DNA from 4 places in the Methylobacterium sp. M6A4_1b genome. Region 4 is predicted to be linked to each of the others. Evidence: predicted binding sites of a transcription regulator. Region 4 holds the regulator's gene; each other region holds the start of a gene.

Region 1 (3,400 bases), on a different contig from region 4:
TACGAGACCGGCTACCAGACCGGCCGCACCGGCAGCTTCTGGCAAAAGAACGTGCCGGTGGCGCCGCTGGTGAAGGCCTCCGTGGTCGCCGCGCAGTAGGGCCGCACCCGGCCGGCGTGTCCGGACGATTGGAAGGGCGCGTGAAGCGAGGGGGCCGGTTGCACCGGGCGCCCCTCGCGCCGGATGGTGCGGTGCGGTAGGGTCCGGGACGCGTCCGGGTCCGTCCGGTGTCCGCACCCCCAACGAGCCCCCACATGATCCAGATCGAAGACCTCACATTCAGCGCCTGGGGCCGGCGCTTCTTCGATCGCGCCAGTGTCGCGGTTCCGCCGGGCTCGAAGGTCGGGCTCGTCGGCCGCAACGGCGTCGGCAAGTCGACCCTGTTCAAGATCATCCTCGGCGAATTGCAGCCGGACGGCGGCGCCATCCTGCTGCCCAAGACCGCCCGCGTCGCCTCCGTCGACCAGGAGCATCCCGCGACACCCGTCAGCCTGATCGACACGATCCTGGCCGCCGACGAGGAGCGCGAGGCCCTGAGCGCCGAACTCGAGACCGCCGCACCCGAGCGCATGGGCGAGATCTACGGCCGCCTCATCGAGATCGACGCCGACCGCGCCCCGGCACGGGCCGGCGAGATCCTGGCCGGTCTCGGTTTCTCGGTGGAGGACCTGACCCGGCCGATGGCGGAGTTCTCCGGCGGCTGGCGCATGCGCGTGGCGCTCGCCGCCGCGCTCTTCGCCGAACCCGACATGCTGCTCCTCGACGAGCCGACCAACTACCTCGACCTTGAGGGCGCTCTCTGGCTGGAGGCCCGGCTCAAGCGCTATCCCCATTCGGCCCTGATCATCAGCCACGACCGCGAGTTGCTGAACAACTCGGTGGACGCGATCCTGCACGTGGCCGGGGGCAAGCTCGAACTCTACACGGGCGGCTACGACGATTTCGAGAAGCGCCGGGCCGAGAAGGCCCGTCTGCAAGCCTCGACCAAGCAGAAGCAGGAGGCCGAGCGGGCGCATCTGCAGAGCTTCATCGACCGGTTCAAGGCCAAGGCCTCGAAGGCCGCACAGGCCCAGTCCCGCGTCAAGCGCCTCGCCAAGCTGGAGCCGATCGCCACGACCATCGAGGAGCACGTGGCCCCGTTCCACCTGCCTTCGCCGAAGCGCCCGCTCGCCCCGCCCCTGATGCACCTCACCGATGCCACCATCGCGTATGGCGACGACGCGCCGGTGCTGCGCGACCTCAACCTGACTCTCGACGTCGACGACCGCATCGGATTGCTGGGCGTCAACGGCGCGGGCAAGTCGACCTTCGCCAAGATGGCGGCGGGCGCGCTTCAGGTACGCGACGGTCGGATGGTGCGGGAAGGCCGGGTGCAGGTGGGCTGGTTCCACCAGCATCAGATCGAGGCCCTCGATCCCAAGGACACGCCGCTGGCGATCATCCGGCGCGAGCGGCCCGACGACAGCGAATCGGCCCGGCGCGCCAAGCTCGCGAGCTTCGGGCTGTCCTTCGACAAGCAAGAGACGACGGTGGACGCGCTCTCGGGCGGCGAGCGGGCGCGGCTGCTCCTCAACCTCGTTGCGATGCAGGCGCCGCACCTGCTGATCCTCGACGAGCCGACCAACCACCTCGACATCGACAGCCGGCGGGCGCTCCTCGACGCGCTGAACGATTACGGCGGGGCGGTGATCCTTATAACCCACGACCGCTCGCTGATGGAGTTGGTGGCGGATCGCCTGTGGCTGGCCGCCGACAACACGGTCAAGCCCTTCGCCGGGGACATGGACGACTACGCGAGATTCGTGCTCGACCGGACCCGTGCCGGCCAGCGTGCGCCCGGACAGGGACGCGAGAAGAAACAGAAGCGCCGGGCGGCCTGAGCCGCCCAGCCGGCAGGACTTACTAACGCAGAATCTTGCCTTACCTGCGCAGGATCTTGGTCACGAGGCGACCGAGCGGCGTGCCGGAATCGTAGTTGCGGTCGTCGCGGACCACGGGACGGTCCTCGTTGCCGAGGAGCTTGGTGACGATGCGTCCGATCAGGCTCATGGGTGGACCCTCTGGGTGTGTGGGGCGCCGGGCGAGCCGGGCTCGCGGCCCGCGAAATGGCGCAGCTTGTCCTTCAACCCGCAGGGGTCCGTCCCCGTTCCCTCGCCCGACGCCCTGTGTGCGGTGCCGTATCAAGCCTGTCATGAATCCGTGATCTAAGCCGGGCGGTATTTCGGCAGGGACGGGGCTTCCACATGGACAGCGCGCAGCGGGCAGCGGAGGTCGAGGCGATCCGCCGGGAAGTCGCCGACGACTTCGACGAGGAACTCGAACTCGAGATGGAGGACGAGCGCCTGGAGCGCCTCGCCGACGAACTCGGTCAGCCCGCCCGTCCGCCCGGTCTCGACCGCAAGGTCTATTTTCGTGAGCTGTTCCGCCTGCAGCACGAACTGGTGCGCCTCCAGGACTGGGTTCAGGCCCACAAGCTGCGCGTCGTGGTGATCTTCGAAGGCCGCGACTCCGCCGGCAAGGGCGGCGTGATCAAGCGCATCACCCAGCGGCTCAACCCGCGCGTCTGCCGGGTCGCGGCGCTGCCGGCGCCCAGCGAGCGCGAGCGCACGCAATGGTACTTCCAGCGCTACGTCACCCACCTGCCGGCCGGCGGCGAGATCGTGCTCTTCGACCGCTCATGGTACAACCGCGCCGGCGTCGAGCGGGTGATGGGCTTCTGTTCGCCCGACGAGGTCGAGGAGTTCTTCCGCTCGGTGCCCGAGTTCGAGCGCATGCTGACCCGCTCCGGGATCATCGTGTTGAAGTACTGGTTCTCCATCACCGACGAGGAGCAGGAATTCCGCTTCAACATGCGCATCCACGATCCCCTGAAGCAGTGGAAGCTCTCGCCGATGGACGTGCAGTCCCGCCGCCGGTGGGAGGACTACACCAAGGCCAAGGAGGACATGCTCGCCCGGACCCACATCCCGGAGGCGCCCTGGTGGGTGGTCGAGGCCGTGGACAAGAAGCGCGCCCGCCTCAATTGCATCAGCCACCTCCTGACGCAGATTCCTTACGGCGACGTCGAGCATCCGCCGGTGCACCTGCCGGACCGCGAGCGCCACGAGGACTATACCCGCCACCCGGTACCGCCCGAGATGTTCGTTCCCTCGGTGTTCTGATTTCGGGAAGGGCGTACGCCGGCCGCTTGCTCCGGCGGCCCCCGATGGGCGAGAGGGTGGGGTACGCTTCCGCGCCTCGCGCCCAGGGACCTTGCATGACCCAGACTGACGAGCTCCTGTTCACGGCCGAGGGCAGCATCGCCCGCCTCACCCTCAACCGGCCGCAGGCGCGCAACGCGCTCACCTTCGGCATGTATCAGGGCCTGATCGATGCCTGCGCGCGCATCGAGGCGGACGAG
Region 2 (3,400 bases), on a different contig from region 4:
GGGCCGAGGGCTCCGCGGGACTGCGCGAGGCCTACTTGATGACCGCGCAGGCGATGCGGGCCCCGGCGCCGCCGATCGGCTGGGTGGTGTGATCGTCCTCGTTGGCATGGATGATCAGCGCCGAGCCGTCGCCGTCCTTGAGGGCGCCCTCGCCGGTCAGCGGCGTCTCGCTCGACACCTCCGCGTTCACCGACCCGTCGGCATTGGCGAAGACGTTGGGCAGGTCGCCCTCGTCCGGGCCTTCCGGGTTGAGCAGGCCGTGCTTGCTCTGGTCGTGGTTCACGTGGGCCTTCGACTTCTCGAACTTCGCGGTGTCCGAGCAATCGCCCACGGCGTGGAAGTGGATGCCGTGCCAGCCGGGGGGAAGGCCGCCGGGCTGGATCGTCACGCGCATGACGAGGGAACTCGCACCGTCGCGGATCACGATCTTGCCGATGGGCTCGCCCTTCCCGTTCTGGATCGGGCTCTCGAAGGTCTGCGGTGCCGCGGGGGGCGCTGCCTCCGCGGGCGCGGCCGGGGCGGGCTGCGCGAGGGCAGTCTGGGCGGCGAAGGCCGTGCTCGCCGCGAGGGCGAGGACCGACGGAAGTCGTCTCATGAAATGGCTCTCCTCTCCACGCCGGGTACGCCAGTGGAGCGTCAACGAAGATGGTCCCGGGGCGATCCACGGCAATGCCGGGGATGCGCGACCTTTCCCATGCCGCGGACGGCGAGGCCAGATGCCGTGACCGTTGCGAGCACCTGTGTTCTCCGGCACGAAGACGTTCCGGATGCGTGGACGGGGTCTTAAGGTTTCGCTAAGTTTCCTGCGACGAGGTCGGTATCGGAGCCTGATTCACCAAGTCTCTGCCGGTGGACGGGCTCTAGAACTTGGCGCGGTGTCATCAGTGATTGCAGCGTAAGGCTCGTTGGGAGGTTTTCATGACGTTCGTCGTCCCTCGCCGTCTCGGGTACTTTGCTCTCGTGATCGGCCTCCTGCCCACCCTGGCCCTGTCGGAGACGCCGCAATCCTCGGCATCCGGCCGGACCTGGACCGATCCGCCGGCTCGCGGCGCCGCCGAGGTCAAGCCCGCGCCGGCGGCCGAGGCCCCGGGCCGCGCCGCCGCGCCCGCGACTCCCGCCGAGGTCAAGCGCCCGACGCAGGCGGCGGCCCGGGCGCCCAAGAGCGTACGCCGGAATACCGAAGCGCGCGTGCGGGTCACGCAGCGGACGGCCTCCGCGCCGCGTCACCCAGCCATCCGCGCGGTGGCGCGCACGCCAGCCGCCCCGGACCGTGCCGTGCGCCGCCTCGCCCGGCGGCCCGCCGCCTACGCCGCGCGGCCGCCGGTGATTCGTTACAGCTACGGGGCGGCTCCGGCACCGACGGGAACGTTCGTGTACGAGGACGACCGGGCGCGCCGGATCCGGCAGGCCCAGGAGGCCGGCTACCTCGTGGTCCGGTCCCGCAGCATCGAGTTTCCCGACGGCCGGCGCCTGCGCACCTACCGCCCCTACGAGGAGGAGAGCGACGACTAGGATTCGGCCGGCGGCGCAAACGAAAACCCCGCCGGGGATGCCGGCGGGGTTCGGGGCAGATCGAGGCCGAGCCTGCGGATCAGCGCAGGCGGCCGGGCCGGGCGGGCTCGAACACGACGCGGCGGTGGAAGGCGCACCAGCTCTTGCCGTCCGGCGCCGGGGCGCCGCAGCAGACGGCGCGGTCGTTTGGCTCGCCGATGATGAACTTGCACACGAAGGCACCGGACTGCGCGAACGGCACCCGCAGCTCGGCGGAGGGCTCGGCGATGGCATCGGCCTCGCCGACCTGTGACATGCGGACAAGCTGGTTCATGGATCAGATGACTCGCGGACTGTCTCTCGCGGGCGGGGCCCGGCGGATTGTGGCGGATCGGGAGCGTGTCGCCTTCGGGAGGACCTCTCCCCTGCATGGATTCAGCGGGCGGCCCGCGGACATGATTGGGAAGATTCGCCGACCCTCAGCGGGCCGAAAGCGCGGCCGAACCGGACGCGACAGCGTCATGATGCTGTTATATCTGGGGTTTGCCCTCCAGCAAACAAGTGCCGACGCATGCGTGTGTTGCAGCGCACAGCTTTCGCGGACCTTGCTCAAGGCGCCGAACACGGGTTTGGGTCCGCGCACGAACCAGCATCGGGTTTCATCCCTGCTCCCGTGCATTGTTTGGGTCGCTGTCATCGTCCTGTGACAGGATCGTCATAGGGGCGGAGCGTGCGGGGCGTCGCGGCGGGATCATCCCGCCTGCGTGATCGCCCTGCCGAGGGACCCGACTCATGGCCGACGCGATCGCCCCCGGACTTCGCTCCGCGCCGCCGCAGACGGGGTCGGGGCGCCGCCCCGGCCCGAACCTCGACGGCGGCATCCACGTCTCGGGCCTCGTCGCCTTCGCCCTCGTCCTCGCCGGCGGGCTCGCCTATGCCGGCTACAGCCTGATCCACGACATGAACGCGGTGGGCGAGACGCCGCTGGCGACCGGGGCCCTGGCGCTCCTCGCCCTTGCGCTCCTCATCGCCCTGGCCTTCGAGTTCGTGAACGGCTTCCACGACACCGCCAACGCGGTGGCGACGGTGATCTACACCCACGCGATGCCGCCGGTGGTGGCGGTGGTCTGGTCCGGCGCCTTCAACTTCCTCGGGGTCATGCTGTCCTCGGGCGCGGTGGCCTACGCCATCGTTACCCTCCTGCCGGTGGAGCTGATCCTGCAGGTCGGCTCGTCCGCCGGCTACGCGATGATCTTCTCGCTCCTGATCGCCGCGATCCTGTGGAATCTCGGCACCTGGGCGCTCGGCCTGCCGAACTCCTCCTCCCATGCGCTGATCGGCTCCGTGATCGGCGTCGGCCTCGCCAACCAGCTGATGGCGCCCGAGGGCCAGGGCACCTCCGGCGTCGAGTGGGGGCAGGCCGTGAAGGTGCTGGAGGGGCTGCTGTTCTCGCCCGTCCTCGGCTTCGTCCTGGCGGCCCTGCTGCTCCTGGCCATGAAGGCGGTGGTCAAGCGACGCGACCTCTACGAGGCGCCCCAGGGCGAGGCCCCGCCTCCGCTCTGGATCCGCGGCCTGCTCATCCTCACCTGCACCCTGGTGTCGTTCTTCCATGGCGGCAACGACGGCCAGAAGGGCATGGGCCTAATCATGCTGATCCTGATCGGCGCGGCCCCCACCGCCTATGCCCTCAACCGCACCATGTCGGACGACATGACCCCGGTCTTCGTGCAGCAGTCGAAGGACGCCAGCGCGGTGTTCGCGGCCCGGGCTGGAACCGCGGCGCGCCCCGACGCGGCGGCCGCCCGCGGCCAGGTCGGCGAGGCCCTGCGCACCAAGGCGCTGAACACCCCCGCCGTCTACGCGGCGCTCGCCGCCCTCGCCGACGACATCGCCGCCTCGGTCCAGCGCC
Region 3 (3,400 bases), on a different contig from region 4:
GAGCCTCCAGGCCGGCCGGCGCCGCCCCGCCCCAGCGCGTCGCCTCGATCCGCACCGTGCCCCATCCGGTGGCGACCGTGATCGACAGCGGCAGCAGCAGCGTCCCGTCGAGGATCGGGGCGAAGCGCACCCGCATGTCGTCGTTGGCGGCCATCCGGCGGACGTTGCTCCCGCCGGAACGGTGTCCGGAGATCGGCACCCAGCGCACCCGGCAGTCGAGGGCGGGGCCGCGATAGGCGCCCTCCGTCACCGTCACGAGGCTGCCGCGCGACAGGACGAGGTCGGCCCGGCTCGCTCCGTCGAAGACCGGGATGCGCCGGTCGCACAGGCCCGGATCCAGGGGGGCGGCTCCGAGAGGGAGCGTCAGCATGGTCAGGGGGTCGACCACGCCGACCTTGTCCTCCGGCGCCACCGGGACCCGGTCCGCGCGTGGGGTCGGAGGCGGCTCGACGCTGGCGCTGCGCACGCGCCCGCCGGCGAGGTCGAGCGCCACCGCGATCGGCTTGCCGCCGTAGCGGCTGTCGATCCGGAAGGTGGCGGTCACCGCGCCGGCGCGGGTCGCCGAACCGGCGACCGTGGCCTTGCCGGCCCCGTCGAAGAAGAAGCCGGCGAGGCCGCGCAGGCCCGCATCGAGTTCGAGGGCGTAGCGCTCGCCCGCCCGCTCGACGGCGAGGCTGGCCTCGCCCGCCGGCAGGTTCAGGAAGCTGAGACCGTAGGCCGCCGTGAAGCGGCGCGCGGTGGCCTCGCCCATGGCCGTCGCGCCGGTCCCGCCGGCCACGAGCATGGCGGCCGACAGGGACAGGGCGTGCGAGGCCGGGGAGTATCTGTGCCTGCGAGCGGACACCGGGATCGCCTCATCGCGCCGCGTGCGGCGCCCACCCTGTCATATCGCCGTCGGGCGCGGATAGTATGCGCGCTTCGGCACCTCGCGTGCCGCCAGGATTCGGCGTGCCGCCAGGATTCGGCGTGCCGCCGAGATTCTGCGTGCAGCCAGGACACGACCCCGTTGGACCGACCCGCCCGATACGCCCTCTACGTCACGCCCGCCCCCGGCTCGGCGCTGGCCGCCTTCGGCGACGCGATTCTCGGCCCCGGCCCGGCCCCCGGCCCGGAGGCGCTCCGGGCGATCCTGGCCGCCCACACCGCCGAGCCGCGGCTCTACGGCTTCCACGCCACCCTGAAGGCGCCGATGCGCCTCGCCCCGGGCGCGACCGAGGCCGACCTCCTCGCGGCGGCCGAGGCCCTGGCGGCGCACCGGAGCCCGCTGCCCGTCGGCCCCCTGCGGGTGGCCGCCCTCGGGGCCTTCGCCGCCCTGGTGCCGGCCGCACCCCCGCCCGCCCTCGGGCTGCTCGCCGCCGAGTGCGTCGCGGCCCTCGATCCCCTGCGGGCGCCCCTCACCGAGGCCGAGCGCGCCCGCCGCCGCCCCGAGCGCCTGGACCCCCGCGGCCGGGCGCTGCTGGAGCGCTGGGGCTATCCGCACGTCTTCGAGGCCTTCCGCTTTCACATGACGCTCACCGGACCCCTCGGGCGGGAGGATCGGGCGACGGCCCTGCCCCTGCTGGCCGAGGCTGCCGCGGGGCTGCCCGACCTCGCGATCGACGCGCTGAGCGTGGTCGTCCAGGAGGGCGCGGCGCCGTTCCGCCTCCTGCGCCGCCTCCCCTTCTCCGCCTGACTGGACTGGATCGCGCGATGGTCTCCGATCGCCTCGGCCTCGAACCGGCCGTCCATCCCACGGCCCGGCTCACGGATTGCCGCCTCGGCCGCTACACCGAGGTCGGCGCGCGCACGCGCCTCAGCGAGACGAGCCTCGACGACTATTCCTACATCGTCGAGGACGGGCAGGCGAACTACACGACCATCGGCAAGTTCTGCTCCATCGCCGCGCATGTGCGGATCAATCCCGGCAACCACCCGATGGAGCGGGCCTCGCAATCCCACTTCACCTACCGGGCCAGCGCCTACTGGCCGGGCGAGGCGGACGAGGCGGCCTTCTTCGCTCGGCGCCGGGCCCTGCCCGTGCGCATCGGCCACGACGTCTGGATCGGGCACGGCGCGGTGGTCCTGCCCGGGCGCAGCATCGGCACCGGGGCGGTGGTCGGCGCGGGCACGATCCTGACCCGGGACGTGGCGCCCTACACCATCGTGGTCGGCAATCCCGGCCGCGTGGTGCGCCGCCGGTTCCCGGAGGCGATCGCCGAGCGCCTGCAGGCGCTGGCCTGGTGGGACTGGGACCATGCGCGCCTGGGCCGGGCGCTGCCGGACTTCCGCGCCCTGTCGATCGAAGCATTCCTGGAGCGCCACGAGGGCGAAGCACAATAGTGCCGGCTATTGGTTAGCCGGAGAATAGTCATTCTGCTGTCGCGTGGGGCGGGTCTACCGGCGTTCGACCTGAACCGCCGGAGACCTCCATGCTGATCCTCGAAGGTCTTGCCCGCCACTACGGCGACCGTCGCGCGGTGGACGGCGTCTCGCTCTCCATCCCCCGCGGCCAGTTCGTCGGCGTGATCGGGCGCTCGGGCGCCGGCAAGTCGACCCTGCTGCGGATGATCAACCGCCTCGCCGAGCCGACCGGCGGTCGCATCCTGTTCGAGGGGCTCGACGTCACGGCCCTGCGCGGGCGCGACCTGCGGCGCTGGCGGGCGCGCTGCGCGATGATCTTCCAGCAGTTCCACCTCGTCGGCCGCCTCGACGTGCTGAGCAACGTCCTGATGGGCCGGCTCTCCGAGGTGCCCCGGCACCGCTCCCTGCTCAAGCTCTGGTCCGAACGGGAGCGTGCCCTGGCGCTGGCCGCCCTCGACGAATTCGGCATGGGCGACTTCGCCGGTCACCGGGCCGACCAGCTCTCCGGCGGCCAGCAGCAGCGCGTGGCCATCGCGCGGGCGATGATGCAGGCCCCCGACCTCATCCTCGCCGACGAGCCCGTCGCCTCCCTCGACCCGCGCAACACCCGCATCGTCATGGACGCCCTGGCCGAGGCCAACCGGCGCCACGGCCTCACCGTGCTGTGCAACCTGCATTCCCTCGACCTGGCCCGCGGCTACTGCGACCGCCTCGTCGGCCTGGCCGACGGCCGCCTCGTCTTCGACGGCACGCCCGCCGACCTCACCGAGGCGGTCGCCCGCCAGCTCTACGGGCTGGAGGCCGGCGAGGTCCTCGATGCCCCCGAGCCGGTGCGGCCCCGGGCCTATCCCGCCGCCCTCGTCGCTTGACCCTTTAGCCTGATCCTTCGGCCCGATCCCTCACCCACCCCTCCGGGAGTTTCCCATGCTGACCCGTCGATCCCTCGCCGGCGCCCTCGCGCTCGCCCTCCTCGCCCTCCCGGCCGCCGCGCAGGACTGGAAGGCGACCTATCCGGAGCTGACCCTGGCGGTGATCCCGGCGGAGAACGCGTCGGGCACCA
Region 4 (3,400 bases):
CCTCGACTCCAAGGTCGACCTCAACGAGCTGCGCTCGCGCATCGGCATGGTGTTCCAGAAGCCGACCCCGTTCCCGATGTCGATCTACGACAACGTCGCCTTCGGCCTGCGCCTCTACGAGAAGCTGCCCAAGGCCGACCTCGACGTGCGCGTCGAGGAATCCCTGCGCAAGGCCGCCCTCTGGGACGAGGTGAAGGACAAGCTCAAGCAGTCCGGCATGGGCCTCTCGGGCGGCCAGCAGCAGCGCCTCTGCATCGCCCGCACGGTGGCCCAGCGTCCCGAGGTGATCCTGTTCGACGAGCCGACCTCGGCCCTCGACCCGATCTCCACCGGCCGCATCGAGGAGCTGATCGAGCAGCTGCGCTCGGAATTCACCATCGTCATCGTCACGCACAACATGCAGCAGGCGGCGCGCATCTCGCAGTTCACCGCGTTCATGTACCTCGGTGAACTGGTGGAATTCGGCCCGACGACGCGCATCTTCATGAATCCGGAGAAGCGCCAGACGCAGGATTACATCACCGGCCGCTTCGGCTGATCCTCGGCAGGCCGGAACCGACCCGTGCGGGCCGGTCGCGGCCCGCGCCAGACACCATCAGGGCGGGCACCGTGCAGGCGGCCCGATCGAGGAGCACACCCATGCCCGACCACATCGTCAAATCCTACGACACGGACCTCGAAGATCTGCGCCGCTCGATCTCCGAGATGGGCGGCATCGCCGAGAAGATGATGACCGAGGCCGGCGAGGCCCTGGTGCGCCGGGATTCGCCCCTGGCCCAGGCGGTGATCTCCGCCGATACCCGCCTCGACACCCTCCAGCGCGAGATCGAGGAGCGGGCGATCCTGCTCATCGCCCGGCGCCAGCCCCTGGCGATCGACCTGCGCGAGACCGTGACGGCGATCCGCGTGTCGAACGATCTCGAGCGCATCGGGGATCTGGCCAAGAACGTCGCCAAGCGCGTGGTCGCGATCGCCGACCAGATCCAGCCGCAGAAGATCGTCATCGGCGTCCAGCACATGAGCGACCTGGTGCAGGAGCAGCTCAAGGACGTCCTCGACGCCTATGCCAGCCGGGACATCAAGGCGGCGCTGGACGTGTGGGAGCGCGACGACGCCATCGACGCGCTCTACAACTCGCTGTTCCGCGAACTCCTGACCTACATGATGGAGGATCCGCGCAACATCTCGTTCTGCACGCACCTCCTGTTCGTGGCCAAGAACATCGAGCGCATCGGCGACCACACCACCAACATCGCCGAGACGATCCACTACCTCGTCACCGGCGAGAACCTGCTGGCCGAGCGGGAGCGCCCGAAGAACGACGCCTCCAACTACGCCACCGTGGACGTGCCCGGCGCGGCCTGAATCCGTGCCGGTCTGATCGAAAGCGCACGATGAGTACGCGTATCCTGATCGTCGAGGACGAGGAGGCCCTGACCCTCCTCCTCCGCTACAACCTCGAGGCCGAGGGGTTCATCGTCGACTCGGCCGCGCGCGGCGACGAGGCGGACCTGCGCCTGCAGGAGCAGGTCCCCGACCTCGTCCTCCTCGACTGGATGCTGCCGGCCCTGTCGGGCATCGAGCTCTGCCGCCGCATCCGCGCCCGGCGCGAGACCGAGCGGCTGCCGGTGATCATGCTCACCGCCCGCGGCGAGGAGGGCGACCGCATCCGCGGCCTCGGCACGGGGGCGGACGACTACATCGTGAAGCCGTTCTCGGTGCCCGAGCTCCTCGCCCGGGTCCGTGCCCTGCTGCGCCGGGCCAAGCCCGCCCACGTGGCCAACCTGCTGGTGGCCGGCGACATCGAGCTCGACCGGGTCAGCCACCGCATCCGCCGGGAGGGCCGCGAGATCCATCTCGGGCCGACGGAGTTCAAGCTCCTCGAATTCCTGATGCAGAGCCCCGGCCGCGTGTTCTCCCGCGAGCAGCTCCTCGACGGCGTCTGGGGGCACGACGTCTACATCGACGAGCGCACGGTCGACGTCCATGTCGGCCGCCTGCGCAAGGCCCTCAACCGCCCGCGCCAGAGCGACCCGATCCGCACCGTGCGCGGCTCGGGCTATTCCTTCGACGAGATGTTCGAGGCGGAAGCCGAGTAGCTGGGCCGAGTGACCGAAGCGAGCAGCGGAGCCGGATCGCCGGCCCCGAACGGCGCGAGGCCGGTCGGCGCCCGGGTTCGCCCTCAGGCGAACAGCATGGCGTCGGTGGGCAGGTGGACGGTGAAGCCCTTGCCCTCGTCGACCCAGTTCGGGCCGGCGGCGCCGTGGTTGATGCCGTTGGCCTCCTCGGCGCTGCCGGCGAAGTGATGCTGGCCGGTCTGGGTGTTGTAGAAGCGCTCCAGGGTCAGGCCGCCCGCGGCGCTCGCATCCGCGTAGGCCTCGAAGGCCACGCCCTCGTACTTGTAGCTCGGCGCGGTCTTCAGGACCTGGTCGCGCTCGGCGACGCTCGTCGTGAAGAAGTGGGCGTTCGAGACCGTATCGAAGAACCGGAACACGTCGACGGTGTCGGCGCCCTCGGCCGGAGTCGCCCAGGGGGTGCCCTCGTAGGTGAACCACGGCAGCGTCTGCTGGATCTGCAGCTTCTCCGCCGTGCTCGTCGTGTAGAAATGATCGCCCGTATGCGTGTCGTAGAACCGGTACACCGCCGTGACGGCGCTGGTGACCGGGGGGGCGGTGACGGGGGCCGCCGGAATCGCCGCGACCGCCGCCGGGGCGCTCGGGGCGCCGTAGAGGGCCTGGATCCCCGCGACGTCGCCGGCGCCCAGGGCGGTGACGGCCGGATTGAGGATCGCGTTCATCACCTCGGGCTTGGCGTTGTAATGGTCGAGCCCGAGGGCGTGGCCGATCTCGTGCAGGGCGACGACGGCGAGGTCGACGTTCTGGTTGCTGATCACGCGGGTGCCGGAGGCGTGCCAGCCCTCGCCGGTGTCGAAGGTCACGGCCGCGGATTGCATGCGCTGGCCGCTGAAGGAGTAGTTGGCGTAGCCCACGGTGTTGCCGAGGCCGTCGATGCCGCCGAGGGTGAAGTCGATCTGGGCGGTCGCCGTCGAGGCGACCTGCTGGAAGGCGATGTCCGCGGAGGCGGCCCAGGCCGCGAAGGCGCTCTGGAGGATGCCGAGGAACGAGGTCGGGATCGTGCCGTCGACGGCCCAGGTCACGGTGCCACCGCCGGTTCCCGCCGCGCCCGCGCCCCAGCGCGGACCCTCCAGCGCATAATCGCCCATCGGCTCCCCTCCCGTCCGTTCGGGCCAGGGTCGGTCGAAGAGATTTCGATTGCCTTAACCGCACCCGCCGGGGCGGTCCCTCACACGATGCTGCGCACGACGCCGCCGTCGACGCGGAGCGCCGCGCCGCTGGTGGCGCTGGCGGCCGGGCTGCAGACGTAGGCGACCATGCTGGCC

The links. The regulator PhoB, encoded in region 4, activates phosphate uptake and scavenging genes when phosphate is short. The targets are predictions, from matches to a motif close to TGTCATNNANCTGTCAT.
Region 1: ppk2 (polyphosphate kinase 2) is a predicted target of PhoB. The motif match lies at 2,188-2,204, and genes of this name have one in related genera.
Region 2: ACLBWX_RS11835 (inorganic phosphate transporter) is a predicted target of PhoB. The motif match lies at 2,009-2,025, and genes of this name have one in related genera.
Region 3: ACLBWX_RS19420 (DUF1045 domain-containing protein) is a predicted target of PhoB. The motif match lies at 882-898, and genes of this name have one in related genera.

What each region holds. Positions count from the first base shown of each region.
Region 1 covers NZ_JBKEZQ010000010.1:37,996-41,395, reverse strand. The annotation lists gene ACLBWX_RS12020 (patatin-like phospholipase family protein) at 1-99, shown strand, start outside; gene ACLBWX_RS12015 (ABC-F family ATP-binding cassette domain-containing protein) at 255-1,880, shown strand; gene ACLBWX_RS12010 (TFIIS helical bundle-like domain containing protein) at 1,921-2,049, opposite strand; gene ppk2 (polyphosphate kinase 2) at 2,244-3,161, shown strand; gene ACLBWX_RS12000 (enoyl-CoA hydratase/isomerase family protein) at 3,257-3,400, shown strand, end outside.
Region 2 covers NZ_JBKEZQ010000009.1:174,105-177,504, reverse strand. The annotation lists gene ACLBWX_RS11850 (superoxide dismutase family protein) at 32-595, opposite strand; gene ACLBWX_RS11845 (hypothetical protein) at 919-1,512, shown strand; gene ACLBWX_RS11840 (GcrA family cell cycle regulator) at 1,592-1,825, opposite strand; gene ACLBWX_RS11835 (inorganic phosphate transporter) at 2,284-3,400, shown strand, end outside.
Region 3 covers NZ_JBKEZQ010000027.1:9,702-13,101, forward strand. The annotation lists gene ACLBWX_RS19415 (DUF3108 domain-containing protein) at 1-844, opposite strand, end outside; gene ACLBWX_RS19420 (DUF1045 domain-containing protein) at 1,007-1,672, shown strand; gene ACLBWX_RS19425 (DapH/DapD/GlmU-related protein) at 1,690-2,319, shown strand; gene phnC (phosphonate ABC transporter ATP-binding protein) at 2,409-3,209, shown strand; gene phnD (phosphonate ABC transporter substrate-binding protein) at 3,265-3,400, shown strand, end outside.
Region 4 covers NZ_JBKEZQ010000001.1:283,654-287,053, reverse strand. The annotation lists gene pstB (phosphate ABC transporter ATP-binding protein PstB) at 1-538, shown strand, start outside; gene phoU (phosphate signaling complex protein PhoU) at 640-1,365, shown strand; gene phoB (phosphate regulon transcriptional regulator PhoB) at 1,395-2,099, shown strand; gene ACLBWX_RS01390 (matrixin family metalloprotease) at 2,183-3,223, opposite strand; gene ACLBWX_RS01385 (SDR family NAD(P)-dependent oxidoreductase) at 3,304-3,400, opposite strand, start outside.